Regions from separate parts of the Microbacterium songi genome, predicted to be linked through region 2. Evidence: predicted binding sites of a transcription regulator. Region 2 holds the regulator's gene; the other holds the start of a gene.
What was found. Region 2 encodes HspR, which represses chaperone genes until heat shock. Its sites were predicted from a motif close to AAGTTGAGTCNNNNNGACTCAACTT; they were not measured.
Positions count from the first base shown of each region.

Region 1: ACFM35_RS02915 (ATP-dependent Clp protease ATP-binding subunit) is a predicted target of HspR. The motif match lies at 4,790-4,814, and genes of this name have one in related genera.

Region 1 is NZ_JBHZIE010000001.1:552,500-561,124, forward strand. Features, by position in the region: gene ACFM35_RS02875 (VOC family protein) at 18-389, opposite strand; gene ACFM35_RS02880 (MarR family winged helix-turn-helix transcriptional regulator) at 496-921, shown strand; gene ACFM35_RS02885 (DUF3817 domain-containing protein) at 942-1,406, shown strand; gene ACFM35_RS02890 (hypothetical protein) at 1,436-2,260, shown strand; gene ACFM35_RS02895 (EI24 domain-containing protein) at 2,250-3,020, opposite strand; gene ACFM35_RS02900 (DUF6510 family protein) at 3,063-3,326, opposite strand; gene ACFM35_RS02905 (FAD-binding oxidoreductase) at 3,326-4,069, opposite strand; gene ACFM35_RS02910 (molybdopterin-dependent oxidoreductase) at 4,066-4,656, opposite strand; gene ACFM35_RS02915 (ATP-dependent Clp protease ATP-binding subunit) at 4,857-7,415, shown strand; gene ACFM35_RS02920 (LLM class flavin-dependent oxidoreductase) at 7,532-8,356, shown strand; gene ACFM35_RS02925 (hypothetical protein) at 8,361-8,625, shown strand, end outside.
Region 2 is NZ_JBHZIE010000010.1:421,308-429,932, forward strand. Features, by position in the region: gene ACFM35_RS13050 (MFS transporter) at 1-1,218, opposite strand, end outside; gene dnaK (molecular chaperone DnaK) at 1,407-3,275, shown strand; gene ACFM35_RS13060 (nucleotide exchange factor GrpE) at 3,281-3,853, shown strand; gene ACFM35_RS13065 (DnaJ C-terminal domain-containing protein) at 3,871-4,860, shown strand; gene ACFM35_RS13070 (heat shock protein transcriptional repressor HspR) at 4,994-5,461, shown strand; gene ACFM35_RS13075 (MmcQ/YjbR family DNA-binding protein) at 5,506-5,916, shown strand; gene ACFM35_RS13080 (SDR family oxidoreductase) at 5,996-6,898, shown strand; gene ACFM35_RS13085 (alpha/beta hydrolase) at 6,895-8,259, shown strand; gene ACFM35_RS13090 (GMC family oxidoreductase) at 8,256-8,625, shown strand, end outside.

The DNA of each region.
Region 1 (8,625 bases), on a different contig from region 2:
GCCCTCTCCGTTGCCTGTCAGGTGCGCGGCGGAAGCTGCTGCAGGGTCCAGGTGTTTCCGTCGGGATCGTCGAAGGTCACGAACCGGCCCCATCCTTGATCGTCGACACCACTCGCCACCACGCCCGCCGCCCGCAGCTGCGCGAGGGCTCCGTCGGCATCGGGCACGACCACCTGGATCGTGTTCTGGCGACCGGGTTCGAGGTCTATCCCCAAGCCGACGCCGAAGGCGATCGAGCACGCCGAACCCGGGGGAGTCAGCTGCACGAACCGCAGGTCGTCGCCGACGGTCTGGTCGTGGTCGACGTGGAAGCCGATCTTCACGTAGAAGTCCTTCGCCCGGTCGACGTCCGTCACCGGCACGAATATCAACTCGATCTTCCAGTCCATGGCGTGCTGCTCCTCTGCGGATCGTCCAATGGTTCCTGCCTGCACTCTACGAGGCGCCTCCGACGTAGCATGGGGGATCGGATCGCGGGTACGCAGGGAGTAATCGATGGCGACGGCACGACCTCCTTTCAGTCCCGTGATCGCGCTCCTGACGGTGTCGGCCGTGTGGGACGCGCAGCTCAACGCCCACCTCCGCGAGGTCGGACTCACCACCCGCAAATACGGCCTGCTCGCCCACATCGAGGCGACGCCGGGGATCTCGTTCAGCGAGCTCGCTCGCCGCTCTCAGATCACGGTCCAGACCGCGCACACGGCGGTGAAGTCGCTCGCCGAGAACGAATTCGTGACGGATGCCACGGCCCATGCGGGCGCGGCATCCGATCTTCGTGTCACGGCACTCGGCGAACGCGCCCTGCGGAGCGCCGACCGCCTGCTGGCAGACCTGGACGGGGCCTTCGCCACCGGTGCGCCGACGCTGACGAGCGCGCTCGAAGGCCTGCACGAAGAACCTCCGCAGCCGACATCGATCTAACCTTCAGATATACTGAAGGCATGTTCCGGACGCCCCTCGCCCTCTTCCGCACCGCCGCCGTCGCCGAGGCGGTCTCGTGGACCCTCCTCATCACGGGGTTGATCCTGCGCGCCACGATCGACCTGCCCATCGCCGTCACGATCGGCGGCGGCATCCACGGGTTCGTGTTCCTCGCGTACGGAGCGACGGCCGTGCTCGTGGCGAAGAACCAGCGTTGGGGCGCGTGGCCGACGATCGTCGCGATCGCGAGCGCGGTGATCCCGTACGCCACCATTCCGACCGAATTATGGCTGCACCGCACCCGGCGGCTGAGCGGCGCCTGGCGTCGGGAGCAGACCGCGGATCCACGGGATGCCGCATGGCACGATCGCGCGATGCGCGCTCTTCTGCGCAGGCCCTGGTCGCTGGCCGTCATCCTGGTCGTCGCGATCATCGCCATCTTCGTCATCCTTCTTGTGGCGGGCCCGCCGGGCGGTCGCGACTGACCGTCGTGCCGGGCGGGCATGATGGGGGCGTGGCCACATCTTCCACCGCGACGCAGCGGACCTATCGCTACCTGCGCCTGTCGATCGTCGGAGCCGTGCTCGCGCTCTTCGTCTCCCTCATCGTCGTGGCCTCGCAGGTCGGGGCCTTGCCGCCGTCGATCAGCGCGATGCTCTACACGCCCGGGAGAACGGTCTTCGTCGGGGTTCTCTTCGCGGTCGCCGTCGCGTTCCTCGCGCTGTCCGGACACAGCGTCGCGCAGGCGCTGATCGACATCGCCGCCGTCTTCGCCGTGCTCATCGTCATCATCCCGACACCGGTCGCCTCGGGTGAGGTCCCGGACGTCGAGGTCGTCTGCCCGGAAGGGGCGATCCGGTGCGTCCCCGAGAGCGAGTGGGCGAACATCGCCAACGGCATGCTGACCTTCGCCGTCTTCGGGCTGATCGCGGTCGCCGGCGTGCTCGCCCTGGCGGCTCTCCAGCAGACCCTCAGCGCAGGGGTGTGGGTCACCGCCGCCGCCGCATCCCTCGTGATCCTCGGTGCGACAGGATGGTGGGCGCTCGCGCGGACGTCGTTCCTCGACGTCGGCCACTTCGTCGTCACGACGTGCTTCTTCGCTCTGATCGCCGTCGTCTCCGGGCTGGCCGCACGAGGCGCCGGCCGCGGCTACCGGTTCGGTTATGCAGCGATCGCGATCGGCATCGCGATCGACCTGACGGTGCTGCTGATCGCCGCCGTGACCCGCGCACCGGTCGTCCTCGCGGGGGAAGTCACCGGTCTGCTGCTCTTCGCCGCGTTCTGGATCCTGCAGACCGCGGAGAACTGGACGGACAGCGATCCCGCGATCACTCGGTGAGCGAGGCCGCCGTCGAGCCGACATCGCCTGCGACCAGCTCGCGTGCCAACAGGGTCGATCCGGCGACCGCCGCAGGCATGGTCACCACGGCTCCGAGTGGCACCAGGAAACAGAGCTGGGTGGCCACGCCGAAGCCGAGCGTCGCGCCCCGGTGACGGCGCAGGAGGCGCTTGCGGGCGGCGGGGGAGAGGCCGCGGGCCATCAGCGCGCGCGAAGCGAGCTCGTCGGCGAGCAGCCATCCTGTCAGGCTGACACCCAGCACCGCGCCGATCACGGACCCCACGATCGGTACGAGACCCGCGAGGCCGGCGACGATCGCGACGCCGAGGCCGCGCACGAAGAAGGCGAGGGCATCCACGGTCGATCGGAGGAACCCGTAATCGGCTTCGGGAACCTCGCCACCCTCTCGGCGTTCCACGGCGCGCCAGATGCGGTCGTAGAAGGGCTCCCCGACGATGAGCGTGAGCGTCGTGAATGTGACCGCCGCGAGCACGAGGGCCGATCCGAGAACAGCGGTACCCACCGCCGCGCGGATGAGGGTCGCCCAGATGCCCGGCCAGCCGTCGGCGAACGGCGTCAGCGCGTCCGCCAGGTCGGGGAGCACGAGGGCGAGGCCGACGAGCGCAGCGCTCAGTACCAGACCGACGATCGCGGCGGGGACGAGACCGAGTGCCATCACACCGGGGCGCTTGCGCCACCATCCGAAGCCCGCGATGAGCAACCGCACACCGTGGAAGAACGACCCGAAGAACCCCTGCACCTCACCAGCGTACGAGCACGACCTCGCCGAGCACGACCTCGCTCAGTGCGACGCCGGAATCTCGACGGCGGCGACACCCGGCATCCCGAACCATCGCCGTCCATCCTGCGATTCGACGACCGTCACCAGCACGGCATCGCACGTCGCGCACCGAGCCACGACGCCCATCGGCGAGACGTAGACAAGACATGTTGCGACCACGGCTGTGGTGCCGCAGTGGGCGCACCGCGCGGAGCGGTCGGTGAGGTCGGCTCCGAGCGCGTCGACGAGGGTCCCGGCGAGGGCATTGCCGTCGAGGTGGGTCATCACGTTCCTCCGAACCGCTCTGTGCGTACCCGACCCGGGTGGTGCCCCGCCGCGACGAGCCACTCGGCCACCGTCTCGACGAACGACGTGGGACCGCAGACGTAGACGAGCGGGTCGGATGCCGCGTCCCACGTGAGAGCCGTGAGCTGCTCACGGGTGACGCGGCCGGGGGCGGAGTGATACTCCTGCGGTGCGCGCCGGGTGTAGATGAAGTCGAGCTCGAGCGGATGCGCGGTGGTCGTGAACGACTGCAGTTCGCTCCGGAAGAAGACGTCTGCCGGCGTGCGGACCGAGTACAGCATTCGCAGGCGCGTCTGATCGCCTGAGGCAGCGTGAGCGGAGGCGATCGCGTACAGCGGGACGACCCCCGATCCTCCGGCGATGAGCTGCACGGGCGGCGCCGCCGGGGCGGCGGGGGGCGTCCAGATGAAAAAGGCGCCGAGCGGGCCGTGCACCTCGACGGGGTCGCCGACCTGCAGGTCGTGCACGAGGAAGGGCGACACCTCGCCGGTCGGCACTTCGTCGACGGCCAGGGTGATCCGCGTCCCCTCACCGGACGACGCCAGCGAGTACGAGCGCGTCGCCTGGTAGCCGTCCGGGGCGGTCAGGCGGACGTCGACGTGAGCGCCCGCGTCGTTCCCCGGCCACGTGGGGACGTCGAAGACGAGCCGTCGTGCGTGCGAGGTCTCCGCGGATGCCGCGACCAGCGTCGCGACGTGCCACGCGGCAGGGCGGCGGATCACCAATAGCGCTCCTCGCGCCAGGGGTCGCCGTGCAGGTGGTAGCCGTTCTGCTCCCAGAAGCCGGGATCGTCGGTCGGCATCGTGACGAGCCCCTTGACCCACTTCGCGCTCTTCCAGAAGTACAGATGCGGCACGAGCAGGCGCGCGGGGCCGCCGTGCTCGGGGTCGAGCGGTTCGCCGTCCGCCTCGAACGCGATCCACGACTTCCCGTCCAGGAGGTCTTCGAGGGGCACGTTCGTCGTGTAGCCGCCGTAGGAGTGCGCCATGACGAACTCGTGGGCGGTCTCGACCTCCGAGAAGACGGCGTCCAGGGGCACTCCGCGCCACGGCATCTGCAGCTTCGTCCAGTGCGTCACGCAGTGGATGTCGGTGGTGATGTCCTCCAGCCCGAGAGCGCGCAGCTCGTCCCACGACCACGTCTTCGTGCCGTTCTCGGTCTGGACGGAGAAGGACCAGTCGGCGGGGGTGACGCGCGGCGTGGGCCCCGCGGAGAGCACCGGCCAGTCCTCGGTCAGCGTTTGTCCGGGAGGAAGGCGGGGGTCGCGATCGCGTGAGCGGCCGGAGAAGCCTCGGGTGATGAACGACATGGTGTCTCCTCGCGTGCGATGGTCACTCGTGTGGTTTCAGAGTAGCCACATCCGTCGTCTGCGAAGAGGGGGTTTCCGGGTCTTCTCGACGCATGTCGTGCCCTCCGGGAATACCGCAGACCGCATTCCGTTGAACTTGATACGTCTTAGCTCAAGTTCCGATTTTCGGCGGTGCTTGATTCATATCCACAGGAGAAAACATGCCTGACGACTTCACTTCCTCCGGCGCCGACGGTGACGCGACGCCCTTCGACGATTTCCTCGCCCGCTACCTCGACGGCGAGCGCGCCCGTGCCGCACGTTCCATCGACCTCAGCCGCTTCCTGAGTGCCCGCACGCAGGGCATCCTCCAGACCGCCGGGCAGTTCGCCCTGGAGCGCGGTCAACACGAGCTCGACGCCTTGCACGTCCTGCGCGTGATCGTGAACGAGGACCCGGCCAATCTGGCGGTGCGACGCCTCGGCGTCGATCCCCAGGCGATCGCCCGTGCCGCCGAGCAGCGGCTTCCGGCCGCCTCGGGCGCGGCATCCGTCGACGGCGCCGTCATCGCGCCGTCCGTGCAGCGTGCGCTGTTCCACGCGTACCAGGTGGCCCGCGCCTCGGGCTCGACGTATGTCGACCCGGAGCACCTCTTCTTCGCGCTGGTCATCGGCCAGGATGCTCCCGCCGGCCAGGTGCTCGCGCAGGCCGGTGTGACCGCCGAAGCCCTCACGCAGGGAATGCGTGAGACCGTCTCGCCCGAGGGCATGCCCTCGGCGCCCCCGTCGAACGACACCGAGCCCTCGGAGACGCCGATGCTCGACACATACGGCACCGACCTCACCGCCCAGGCGCGCGAAGGCGCTCTCGATCCGGTGATCGGTCGGAGCGATGAGATCGAGCAGACCATCGAGATCCTGAGTCGGCGTACGAAGAACAACCCTGTTCTCATCGGCGAGGCCGGCGTCGGCAAGACCGCCATCGTGGAGGGACTCGCCCGCGCGATCGTGGCAGGAGCCGTGCCGGAGCAGCTGCGCGACAAACGGGTCATCAGCCTGGACCTTCCGGCCATGCTCGCCGGAACGCGCTACCGCGGCGATTTCGAGGAGCGTCTCACGCAGACGATGGATGAGATCGCAGCCCGCAAGGGCGAGGTGATCGTGTTCCTCGACGAGGTGCACACCGTCGTGGGTGCCGGCGGGGCCGGCGACGGCGGCATGGACGCCGGCAACATCCTCAAGCCTCGCCTGGCGCGCGGTGACCTCCACCTCGTCGGCGCCACGACACTCGCCGAGTACCGCCGCATCGAGAAGGACCCCGCGCTGGAGCGCCGGTTCCAGCCGGTGCGCGTCGGAGAGCCTTCGGTGAGCGATGCGGTGCTGATCCTTCAGGGTCTGCGCGGCGCGTACGAGGAGCACCACCGCGTGACGTACACGGATGACGCTCTGCGCGCCGCCGTCGAGCTGTCCGACCGCTACGTGAGCGACCGCGTGCTGCCCGACAAGGCGATCGACCTGATCGACCAGGCCGGCGCGCGGCTGCGGCTGCGGTTGGGCGTGCCCGTGGACATCTCGGGAATGATCGAGAAGCTCGCGGTGCTCGAGGCCGACAAGAACGCCGCGGTCTCGGCGGAGCACTACGAGGAGGCTTCGCGCATCCGCGACGACATCACGCAGCTGCAGGCTTCGATCGAGTCTGCGACGGCCAACGGCGCAGGTCATGACGGAGCGACCGTGGTCGACGAGACGCAAATCGCCGCCGTCATCAGCCGAGCCACCGGCATTCCGGTCTCGCGTCTGACCGAGACCGAGCGCGAGCGGCTCGCCCTCCTCGAGGAGGAGCTGCACGGACGGGTGATCGGGCAGGATGCCGCGGTCACCGCGGTCGCGAAGGCCGTGCGTCGCAACCGCACGGGCATGGGCGACGCGCGTCGACCGGTCGGGTCGTTCCTGTTCCTGGGTCCCACGGGCGTGGGCAAGACCGAGCTGGCCAAGTCGCTTTCGCACGCTCTGTTCGACAGCGCGGACGCCGTGATCCGGTTCGACATGAGCGAGTTCGGCGAGCGGCACACGGTCGCGCGCCTCGTCGGTGCCCCTCCGGGATACGTCGGCTACGACGAGGCGGGGCAGCTCACCGAGAAGGTGCGCCGGAACCCGTACGCCGTGATCCTGTTCGACGAGATCGAGAAGGCTCACCCCGACGTGTTCAACCTTCTGCTGCAGGTGCTCGACGACGGCCGTCTCACCGACGGTCAAGGACGTACGGTCGACTTCCGGAACACCGTCATCGTCATGACCTCGAACATCGGCAGCGAGTTCCTGGCGTCGCGTTCCGGAGCGATCGGCTTCATCGCCGATGGTGGCGGCGAGTCCGGATTCGGGTCGGACAAGGACCTGCGCGATCGGGTCATGGGCAAGCTGCGCGAGGCGATGCGACCGGAGTTCCTCAACCGCATCGACGAGATCGTGCTCTTCCGCAAGCTGGATCGCGCGCAGCTCGGCGAGATCGTCCGTCTCATGCTCGCCACCACTGCCGAGCGGCTGGCCGGCCGTGACGTCACGCTCGACGTGACGGACGACGCCGTCGCCTGGCTCGCCGAGCACGGGTACGAGCCCGAGTACGGCGCCCGTCCGCTCCGCCGGCTGATCCAGCGCGAGGTCGACGACCGCGTGGCCGACCTGTTCGTGACGGGCTCGCTCGTCGACGGGGGAGCGGTGACGGTGGATGCCGCGGCCGGCGCCCTCGTCGTCGACGCAGCTCGGATCGCCCTGGCCGCCTGACCGGACCGCTCCGCGGTCGACCGCACCTGATCGGCGAGACGCCCCGCATCGCGGGGTGTCTCGCCGATCGTCGTATCAGCGCCCTGCAGGTCGGACGAATGGGGCATGCTCGGGATATGACACGCGCACACCTCTCACTGGGAGTGGCCGGGTCGCTCGGCCCGGAGACGATCGCAGCGATCGCGGCGAAGGCCGAGGCATCCGGCTACCACGCCCTGTGGGTCAACGACACGCCGACCGGGGATTCGCTGGCCGCGCTCGGTGCAGCCGCGCAGGTGACCGACACGCTCGTCCTCGCGACGGGGGTGCTCCCGGTCGACCGGCGGTCCGCCGGGGAGATCATCCGCGCCGTCCGAGCGCACGCACTTCCGCAGGAGAGGCTCGTACTCGGCATCGGTGCCGGGCAGCGCAGAGCCGGGGGCCTGGCGCTCGTCGGCGACGCCGTGCGCATGATCCATGGCGAGACCTCCGCGCGGGTTCTCGTGGGGGCGCTGGGACCCAGGATGCGGCTGCTCGCCGCGGAACAGGCGGATGGCGCTCTGCTCAGCTGGCTCAGTCCGGACGAAGCTGCGGCGCAGGCCGCGACCCTGCGCGATGACGCGGGGGTGGCGGGACGAGTCGACGGCGGGTACGCCGCGCTCTACGTGCGGACCGCCGTCGACGAGGCGGCCATGCGGCGTCGCGACGAGGAGGGCGCGCAGTACGCCGGCTATCCCGCCTACGCGGCCAACTTCGCCCGCCTGGGCCTGACACCCGCGGACACGATGCTTCCGCTTCCGGGCGGCGCGGGGATCGGCTCCGGTCTGGCCGCATTCGCGACGGCCGTCGACGAAGTCGTGTTGCGCGCGATCACCGCGGGAGACGACGTGGAGCACTACCTGTCGTTCGTCGACCGTGCGCGGGGCGCGCTGACGATCAGCGACGCCCGGGTGACAGACTGACACGGTGAACCGCCGACGTCGACGACCCTCTTCCGCCTCCGGCATCGCCCGGCTCGCCACGAGACTCGCGCTCGGTGCTCTGCTCATGATCGCGGGCGTCTCCCACCTGACCTGGGGCAGACGCGGGTACCGCATGGTCGTCCCCGACTGGGCGGTGACGCTTCTGCGACTCGACAAGGACGCGATCGTCGTCGGCTCGGGCGTGGTGGAGGTCATGCTCGGCGGTGCGCTGGTCGCCCTGCCGAGGGAGCGGCGCACGATCGGGGCGC
Region 2 (8,625 bases):
GAAGGCGCAGAGCACCAGGCCGGCGATCCAGAAACCGATCGCCGCGGTGCCGATGAAAAGGACGGCCGTGCCCGCGACGACCAGGCCGATCAGCGAGGCGAGGATGACGTTCTTGGCTCCGAGACGGTCATCGAGCCGTCCCGCGAGGATCGTGAACACACCGGCGACGACGTTGGCGGCGACGGCGAAATAGAGGACTTCGCTCGAGCTGAAGCCGAACACCTGCGCGGCGATGATCGCGCCGAAGGTGAAGACTCCGGCGAGGCCGTCTCGGAAGACGGCGCTCGCGAGAAGGAACATGAGCACCTGCCGGTTGCCGTGCCACAGCTTCGTCAGCGTGCCCCACAGCACACCGTAGGAACGGAAGAAGCCGACGTGCACCTGGCGCTCGCGCGGCGGGATCTCGGGTACCCGCAGGAGGACGGGTATCGCGAAGATCGCGAACCAGATCGCGGAGGCCACGACGGCGAGCCGGATGTGCAGGCCGCCCTCGGTGCTGATGCCGAGAAGGCCGGCCCGGCCCTCGGCCCCGAAACCCTGAATGAACAGCGCGAGCAGCAGGATGAGCAGCACGATGCCGCCGACGTATCCCATGCCCCATCCGAAGCCCGAGACGCGCCCGATGTTCTTGCGCGTGGACACCTGGACGAGCATCGCGTTGTAGTTGACGCCCGCGAACTCGAAGAACACGTTGCCGACGGCCAGCAGAGTCGCCCCGAGCACGAGGTAGCCGGGCGCGCCTTCGACGAAGAACATCGCGATCATCGCGACGACCACGACGGCGGTGTTGATGCCCAGCCAGAGCTTGCGGCGGCCCGTGCCGTCCGTGCGCTGTCCGAGCACCGGCGCGAGGACGGCGATCAGGATGCCGGCGATCATGAGAGCGACGCCGACCAGGCTCGCGTTGCCGGCGAGGGCCTGCACGAGCGCCGGATCTTTCGCGTCGTCTCCCGCCGCCGCCACGATCTGCGGGTCGACGAACAGGGAGCTCGCGAGATATGTGCTGAAGACGAACGTCGTCACCACGGCGTTGAAAGCCGCCGACCCCCAGTCCCACAGCGCCCACGAGACCACCTGTGCGCGCGGAGCTGCGACTCCCGGATCGGGATTCTCGGCCGCTCTGCCGATCGGACCGATCGCGCCGGTGTTGACCGTCGGCGGTGGCGCATTGACAGAAGGCTTGAAGATCGGCTTCTGCGGCTGCGGATCGGGTTCCATGTCGACACGCTAAGGCCCTTCGGTGAACGCGCAAAGTTGAGCCAATTCATATCAAGTTCATTTGACACGTCGATCGCGTCCCGCTAGCCTTGAGTCATCGCGGCTCAACCTCGAGCGGCGACCCAGACTTTCCGCCAGACCCCGGACGGCAGCATCCGCTCTCGTCCCCTTCGTAAAAGGAGAATCACATGCCCCGTGCTGTTGGAATCGACCTCGGTACGACCAACTCCGTCGTCTCGGTGCTCGAGGGTGGCGAGCCGAAGGTCATCGCGAACGCCGAAGGTTTCCGCACGACCCCCTCGGTCGTCGCCTTCACAAAGGACGGCGAGGTGCTCGTCGGCGAGACCGCGAAGCGCCAGGCCGTCACGAACGTCGATCGCACCATCGCGAGCGTCAAGCGCCACATGGGCACGAACTGGACGTTCGACGTCGACAGCAAGAAGTACACGCCGCAGGAGATCTCGGCGCGCATCCTCGGCAAGCTGAAGCACGACGCCGAGGAGTACCTCGGCGACTCCGTCTCGGACGCCGTCATCACGGTTCCCGCCTACTTCAACGACGCCGAGCGTCAGGCCACGAAGGAGGCCGGGGAGGTCGCAGGCCTGAACGTGCTGCGCATCATCAACGAGCCCACCGCCGCGGCCCTCGCGTACGGCCTCGACAAGGGCAAGGAAGACGAGCTCATCCTCGTGTTCGACCTCGGTGGCGGAACGTTCGACGTCTCGCTGCTCGAGGTGGGCAAGGACGATGACTTCTCGACGATTCAGGTGCGCTCGACCGCGGGCGACAACCGCCTCGGCGGCGACGACTGGGATCAGCGCGTCGTGGACTACCTGATCAAGCAGTTCAAGGCCACGTCGGGCGTTGACGTCTCAGGCGACAAGATCGCGCTCCAGCGCCTCAAGGAGGCCGCGGAGCAGGCGAAGAAGGAGCTCTCCAGCTCCGCCTCGACCAGCGTGAACCTGCCCTACCTGTCGCTCACCGAGAGCGGACCCGTGTCGCTCTCCGAGACCATCACGCGGGCGAAGTTCGAGGACCTCACCAAGGATCTGCTGGACCGCACGAAGAAGCCGTTCGCCGATGTCATCCGCGAGGCCGGCATCAAGGTGGCCGACATCGATCACGTGGTGCTCGTGGGTGGATCCACCCGCATGCCCGCCGTGAGCGAGCTCGTCAAGAGCGAGACCGGCAAGGAGCCCAACAAGGGCGTCAACCCGGACGAGGTCGTCGCTGTCGGCGCCGCACTGCAGGCCGGTGTGCTCCGCGGTGAGCGCAAGGACGTGCTGCTGATCGACGTCACCCCCCTGAGCCTCGGCATCGAGACCAAGGGCGGCATCATGACCAAGCTCATCGAGCGCAACACGGCCATCCCGACCAAGCGCAGCGAGACCTTCACGACCGCCGACGACAACCAGCCGTCGGTCGCGATCCAGGTCTTCCAGGGCGAGCGCGACTTCACGCGTGACAACAAGCCGCTCGGCACCTTCGAGCTGACCGGCATCGCCCCGGCGCCCCGCGGTCTTCCGCAGGTCGAGGTCACCTTCGACATCGACGCGAACGGCATCGTGCACGTGTCCGCCAAGGACAAGGGCACGGGCAAGGAGCAGTCGATGACGATCACCGGCGGGTCGTCGCTGCCGAAGGACGACATCGAGCGCATGGTGCGCGAGGCCGAAGAGCACGCCGCCGAGGACAAGAAGCGTCGTGAGTCCGCCGAGACCCGCAACCAGGCCGAGACCCTGTCCTACTCGATCGACAAGCTGATCAAGGACAACGACGACAAGCTGCCCGCCGAGGTCAAGACCGAGGTGCAGGGAGATGTCGACGCGCTCAAGACGGCGCTCGCCGGTGACGACGACGATGCGGTGAAGGCCGCGTTCGACAAGCTCAACGCGAGCCAGGGCAAGCTGGGCGAAGCGATCTACGCATCGTCGCAGGCCGCGGGCGAGACGCCCGACCCGGCGGCGACCGACCCGGGCAACGGCGAGGTGCCGAACCCCGAGGAGGACGTCATCGACGCCGAGGTGGTCGAAGACGACGACGAGAGCAAGAAGTAGGGATCATGACGGACAAGAACTTCGACAACGACGAAGTTCGTCCGGACGACGAGGGGTCGGAAGCTCAGGCTTCCGACCCTCAGTCGCAGGATGAGCTGACGGTCGACGACATCCTCGGAGCGGAGCAGTCCGACGAGGCCGCGGTTGCGGAGGCCGACGACAAGGACGCCTCCCTGCTGCTGGACCTCAAGCGTCTGACCGCCGAGTACGCCAACTACCGCCGACGCACCGAAGAGCAGCGTCAGCTGGAGGTCGAGCGCGCCCAGGGGCGCGCGGCGACGTCCCTGCTGCCGGTGCTCGACGACCTCGATCGCGCGGAGAAGCACGGTGACCTCGAAGAGGGCACGCCCTTCGCGGCGATCGCCGTCAAGATGCGTGCGGCTGCCGAGAAGCTCGGCATCACGTCCTACGGCGCTGCGGGCGAGGTCTTCGATCCGCAGCAGCACGAGGCGATCTTCCAGGTGCCCACGCCGGGCGCGACCGAGTCGACCGTGCTGGAGGTCGTCGAGACCGGGTACCGTCTCGGTTCCGTCGAACTGCGGCCCGCGAAGGTCGTCGTCGCGGTGCCGGCCGAATAGCCCCGGAGGGAGCATTCATGGCCAGTCAGGACTGGTTCGACAAGGACTTCTACGCGGTGCTCGGCGTGCCGAAGGAGATCACCGAGGCCGACCTCAAGAAGGCCTATCGCAAGCTGGCGCGCAAGTATCACCCTGATTCCAATCAGGGGGATGCCGCGGCCGAGGCCAAGTTCAAGGAGATCAGTGAGGCGTACTCGGTGCTCTCCGATACGGAGCAGCGACAGGAGTACGACCAGATCCGGGCGATGGGCTCGGGCGCGCGCTTCACGGCGAGCGGCCAGGGCGCCGGCGGGTTCGAGGACGTCTTCAGCCGCTTCGGTCAGGGGCGCGGCGGTACCCGCACGCAGAATCCGCAGGAGTTCGAAGACATCTTCTCGATGTTCAACCAGGGCGGCGGCTTCGGCTCGGGTGGCTTCGGTCAGACCAGCGGGGGCTACCGCGGCTTCGGCGGACCCACGCGGGGGGCCGATGTCACGGCCCGCACGACGATCGATTTCCTCACGGCGACCAAGGGCGAGACCATCACGCTGCAGGGCGAGGACGGCAAGCCGTTCAAGGTGAAGATCCCCGCGGGGGTGTCGGACGGGCAGAAGATCCGTTTGCGCGGTCGCGGACGTCCTTCGCCGGACGGCGGCGAGACGGGTGACATCGTCGTGCAGGTCGCGGTGCGGCCGCATCCGGTGTTCACCCGCGACAATTTGAATCTGCGCGTCACCGTGCCGGTCACCTTCACCGAGGCGGCCCTCGGCGCCACGATCGAGGTGCCCACGCTCGGCGGCGACCCCGTCAAGCTGCGCGTCGCCCCGGGCACCCCGTCGGGGCGTGTGCTGCGCGTCAAAGGTCGTGGCGTGCAGACGTCGAAGGGTATCGGCGATCTCCTCGCGGAAGTGCAGGTCGCCGTGCCGTCGCACCTCGACGACGCCGCTCGCGAGGCGCTCGCGAAGTTCCAGGAGCTGGAGCCGAAGGAGAACCCTCGCGCCGACCTCATGACGAAGGCGCGCGGCTAGGCGCCCGGCGATCCCATGACACGACTCCGGTGCGATGGACGCCCGCTGCGGTGGTGGCGGCGCGCACGCGCCTCTTCCGAAGTCGTGTCGCACGAGGGCAGGACGCGAAGGGACGGACGGGAGGTGAGCACCGATGGATGACGATCTCGACGAGAACTCCCCGATCTTCGCGATCGCGGCGGCTGCGGAGCTTGCGAACATGCACCCGCAGACGCTCCGGCAGTACGACCGGCTGGGGCTGGTCGTGCCCGAGCGCACCCAGGGGGGCTCGCGGCGTTACTCGTTGCGCCATGTGCAGCAGTTGCGCGAGGTCGGTCGCCTGTCGGGTGACGGCATGAGCCTGCCGGCGATCGCGCGCATCATCGAGCTCGAAGAGCGGGTTCGGGAGTTGCATCACCGTGTGCGCGATCTCGAATCGCAGATGGTCGCCGAACGGCAGAACCGGCCGGGCGCACGCGTGTTCGCCGCCGAGATCAGCGGATCCGTCGTCTCCGTACGGCACGGGACACGCTTTCGCCGGTCGCGCGAGGTGATGCTGTGGCAGCCACGACGCCCCCTGCCGCCCGGCACCGACGAGGACGCGGCTCTCCCGCCCGAGTGAGTCCGGGCTGGCGGACGCGGGGGGATGGCGGGAGGATATCGCCTATGCCGACCCTCGACGACGTCCGCGCGCTCGCCCTCGCGATGCCCGACACGGTCGAGAAGGTCGAAGGTCACGGCGGCGGCGCGAGCTGGCGCGTCCACGACCGGATGTTCGTCTGGGAGCGTGGGCCCAGTGCGACCGACGAGCGCCAGCTGGCCGAGCTCGGACGCACATGGCCCGACGGCACCGTGGTCGGAGCTCGCACGGAGAGCGTCGAGATGAGGGATGCGCTCATCGGCAGCTCCCCGCAGCACTTCTTCACCATCCCGCACTTCGACGGGTACCCCGCGGTGCTGGTCCGACTCTCCGCGATCCCTCGGGGCGTGCTCGCAGAAGTCATCACCGACGCGTGGCTCGCCCGCGCCCCCGTCCGGGCGGCGAAGGCGTGGCTCGCCGACCACCCCCCACGTTGACGACCCGCCCGCCCTCGCACGTCATCGACGTCGATGCAACCCCTCCGATCGCGTCGGAGGCCCCTCCTATCGTGAGGACATGCCCGAACCCGTCGACCAGTACAGCTTCGACAACCCGCTCACACGGTATGACCGCGTCGAGCCGCCGATCCAGCATCAGCCTGAGCCGGGGGTGCAGTCGCGCATGACGCCGGTGCCCGACCTCGGGGAGAAGACCTACCGTGGCACGGGCAGGCTGCAGGGGCGCCGAGCGCTCATCACCGGCGGCGACTCGGGCATCGGCGGCGCGACCGCGATCGCCTTCGCTCGGGAAGGCGCCGACGTCGCCATCGTCCACTTGCCCGACGAGGAGGGCGATGCCGAGCACATCGTCGAGCTGATCCGCGAGGCCGGCCGCGTCGGGGTCGCCATCGTCGCCGACATCACCGACGCCGCGCGCTGCCGCGAGATCGTGCGGGACGCCGTCGCAGCCCTCGGCGGCCTCGACATCCTTGTCAACAACGCCGGGAAGCAGGTCGCGGTCGACCGGGTCGAAGACCTCGCAGACGAGCAGTTCGAGTCGACCTTCCGCACGAACGTGTTCGCGCCGTTCTGGCTCGTGAAGGCCGCGCTGCCGCACCTGCAGCCAGGCTCGACGATCATCAACACCGCCTCGCTCGAGGCGTACCAACCCGCCCCCGACAGACTCGACTATGCCGCCACGAAGGCGGCGATCAACAACCTGTCGAAGGGGCTCGCCCAGCAGCTCGCTCCGCGCGGCATCCGTGTGAACGTCGTGGCCCCCGGCCCCACCTGGACGGCGCTGCAGGTGTCGGGCGGGGTATCCGACGACCAGATGGCGGACTTCGATGAGGAGAGCACCTACAAGCGGGCCGGGCAACCGGCCGAGATCGCGCCGGCGTTCGTCTTCCTCGCATCCGCCGAATCGAGCTACGTCTCGGGTGAAACGCTGAACGTCAACGGTGGGATGGTGACGCCCTGAACGCCGCGCCCACGCTCTACGCGCTGCACGCGCTGGGATCGAGTGCCCGCGAGTTCGACGGTCTGTCGGCGCGGCTGCAGTCTCGCCTGCGCGTGGTCGGGATCGAGCTGCCCGGCTTCGGGGATGAGCCCGTCACCGACGACCTGTCGGTCGCGGGCTTGGCCGACCACGTGATCGCGCGCATCGTCCGTGACGGAGCGCAGCGCTGGATGCTGGCCGGGCACAGCATGGGCGGCAAAGTGGCGTCCGTCGTCGCCGCGCGGGTGCTGAACGGCACCGCGAACCTCTTCGGACTGACGGGTGTCGTGCTCCTGGCCGCCTCGCCGCCGACTCCCGAGCCGATGGCTGAAGAGCGGCGTGCGCAGATGCTGTCGTGGGTGCAGGGCGGCCCTCTCGGCACGGCGGAGGCCCGCACGTTCATCGACATGAACATCGGCTCGCCGCTCGACTCCACCGATGATGCCGTCGCGGAGTCGGATCTGCGTCGGGGGTCTCCCGTCGCGTGGCGGCACTGGTTGGAGTCGGGAAGCCGCGAAGACGTCTCGGACGCCGTCGGCGTGCTCGACCTTCCCGCGGTGGTGCTCGGCGGCGACGACGACGAGGATCTGGGCGCGAAGGCCCAGCCCGATCTGCACGGTCGGTTCTACCCCCGTGCGCGGTTCGTCACCCTGCCCGGTGCCGGCCACCTGCTGCCGTACGAACGCACCGATGCGGTCGCGGATGCCGCGCTCGCGCTGTGGGACGAGATCGAGCGATCCGCGCCCGCGGTGCCCGCCCAGTGGAGCGCGCTGATCGCCTCGTCGCGCACGGATCAGCGCGTCCGGGCCACGCTCGCGCGGCGCGCGATCGCCGACGATCCCGAATACGCGCCCCAGGTGCTGACGCCCGCGGCAATGAGCGCTCTGCGGGCGCTCGCCGACGTCGTCGTGCCGCAGCCGGACGGTCCGAGGATCGACCTCGCCGCCCGCGTGGACGCGCAACTGCATCGCGGCGAAGGCGACGGGTGGCGCGTCGCCGACATGCCGCCCGATCCCGAGGCCTACCGATCGGGACTGGACGCGATCGCCTCAGCCATGGAGGGGGACATGGGCAAACGGCGGGCGGCCGTGCGCAGCATCCTGGACGAGTCCTTCACGCCGCCGAAGGGATGGACCGGGCAGCAGCTGAGCGCCTGGTTCGAAGACGCGCGCGTCGACCTCGTGCGGCAGTGGATGGCGCATCCCGCGACGATGGCGCACATCGGCTACGACGGCTTCGCCACCGGCGGAACGGTGCTGCCGTTGCGGGGCTTCTCCGACCTCCGGCAGGGCGCCCGCGACGCCTGGGAGCCGACCGAGCTGGGAGAGGAGCGCTCGGTATGAACCTGACGACGATGCAGCGTTTCGCCGACGACGACGTGGTCGATGCCGTCGTGATCGGAACCGGTGCGGGTGGTGCGCCGCTGCTGGCCGCCCTCGCGGCACGCGGCCTTCGTGTGGTGGCCCTCGAGGCCGGGCCCAACTTCGATCTCGAAGACCTCACGCCCGACGAGAACGACGCCGTGCAGATCAACTGGATGTCGGAACGCCTGAGCGGTGGCGAGACCCCCACCGCGTTCGGTCCGAACAACAGCGGGCGCGGCGTCGGGGGGTCGACCCTGCACTGGGGTGCCTTCACGCCCCGCCCCGATCCGAGGGACCTGCGCCTGGCCACCGAGAGCGGGCAGGGGCGGGACTGGCCGATCGAAC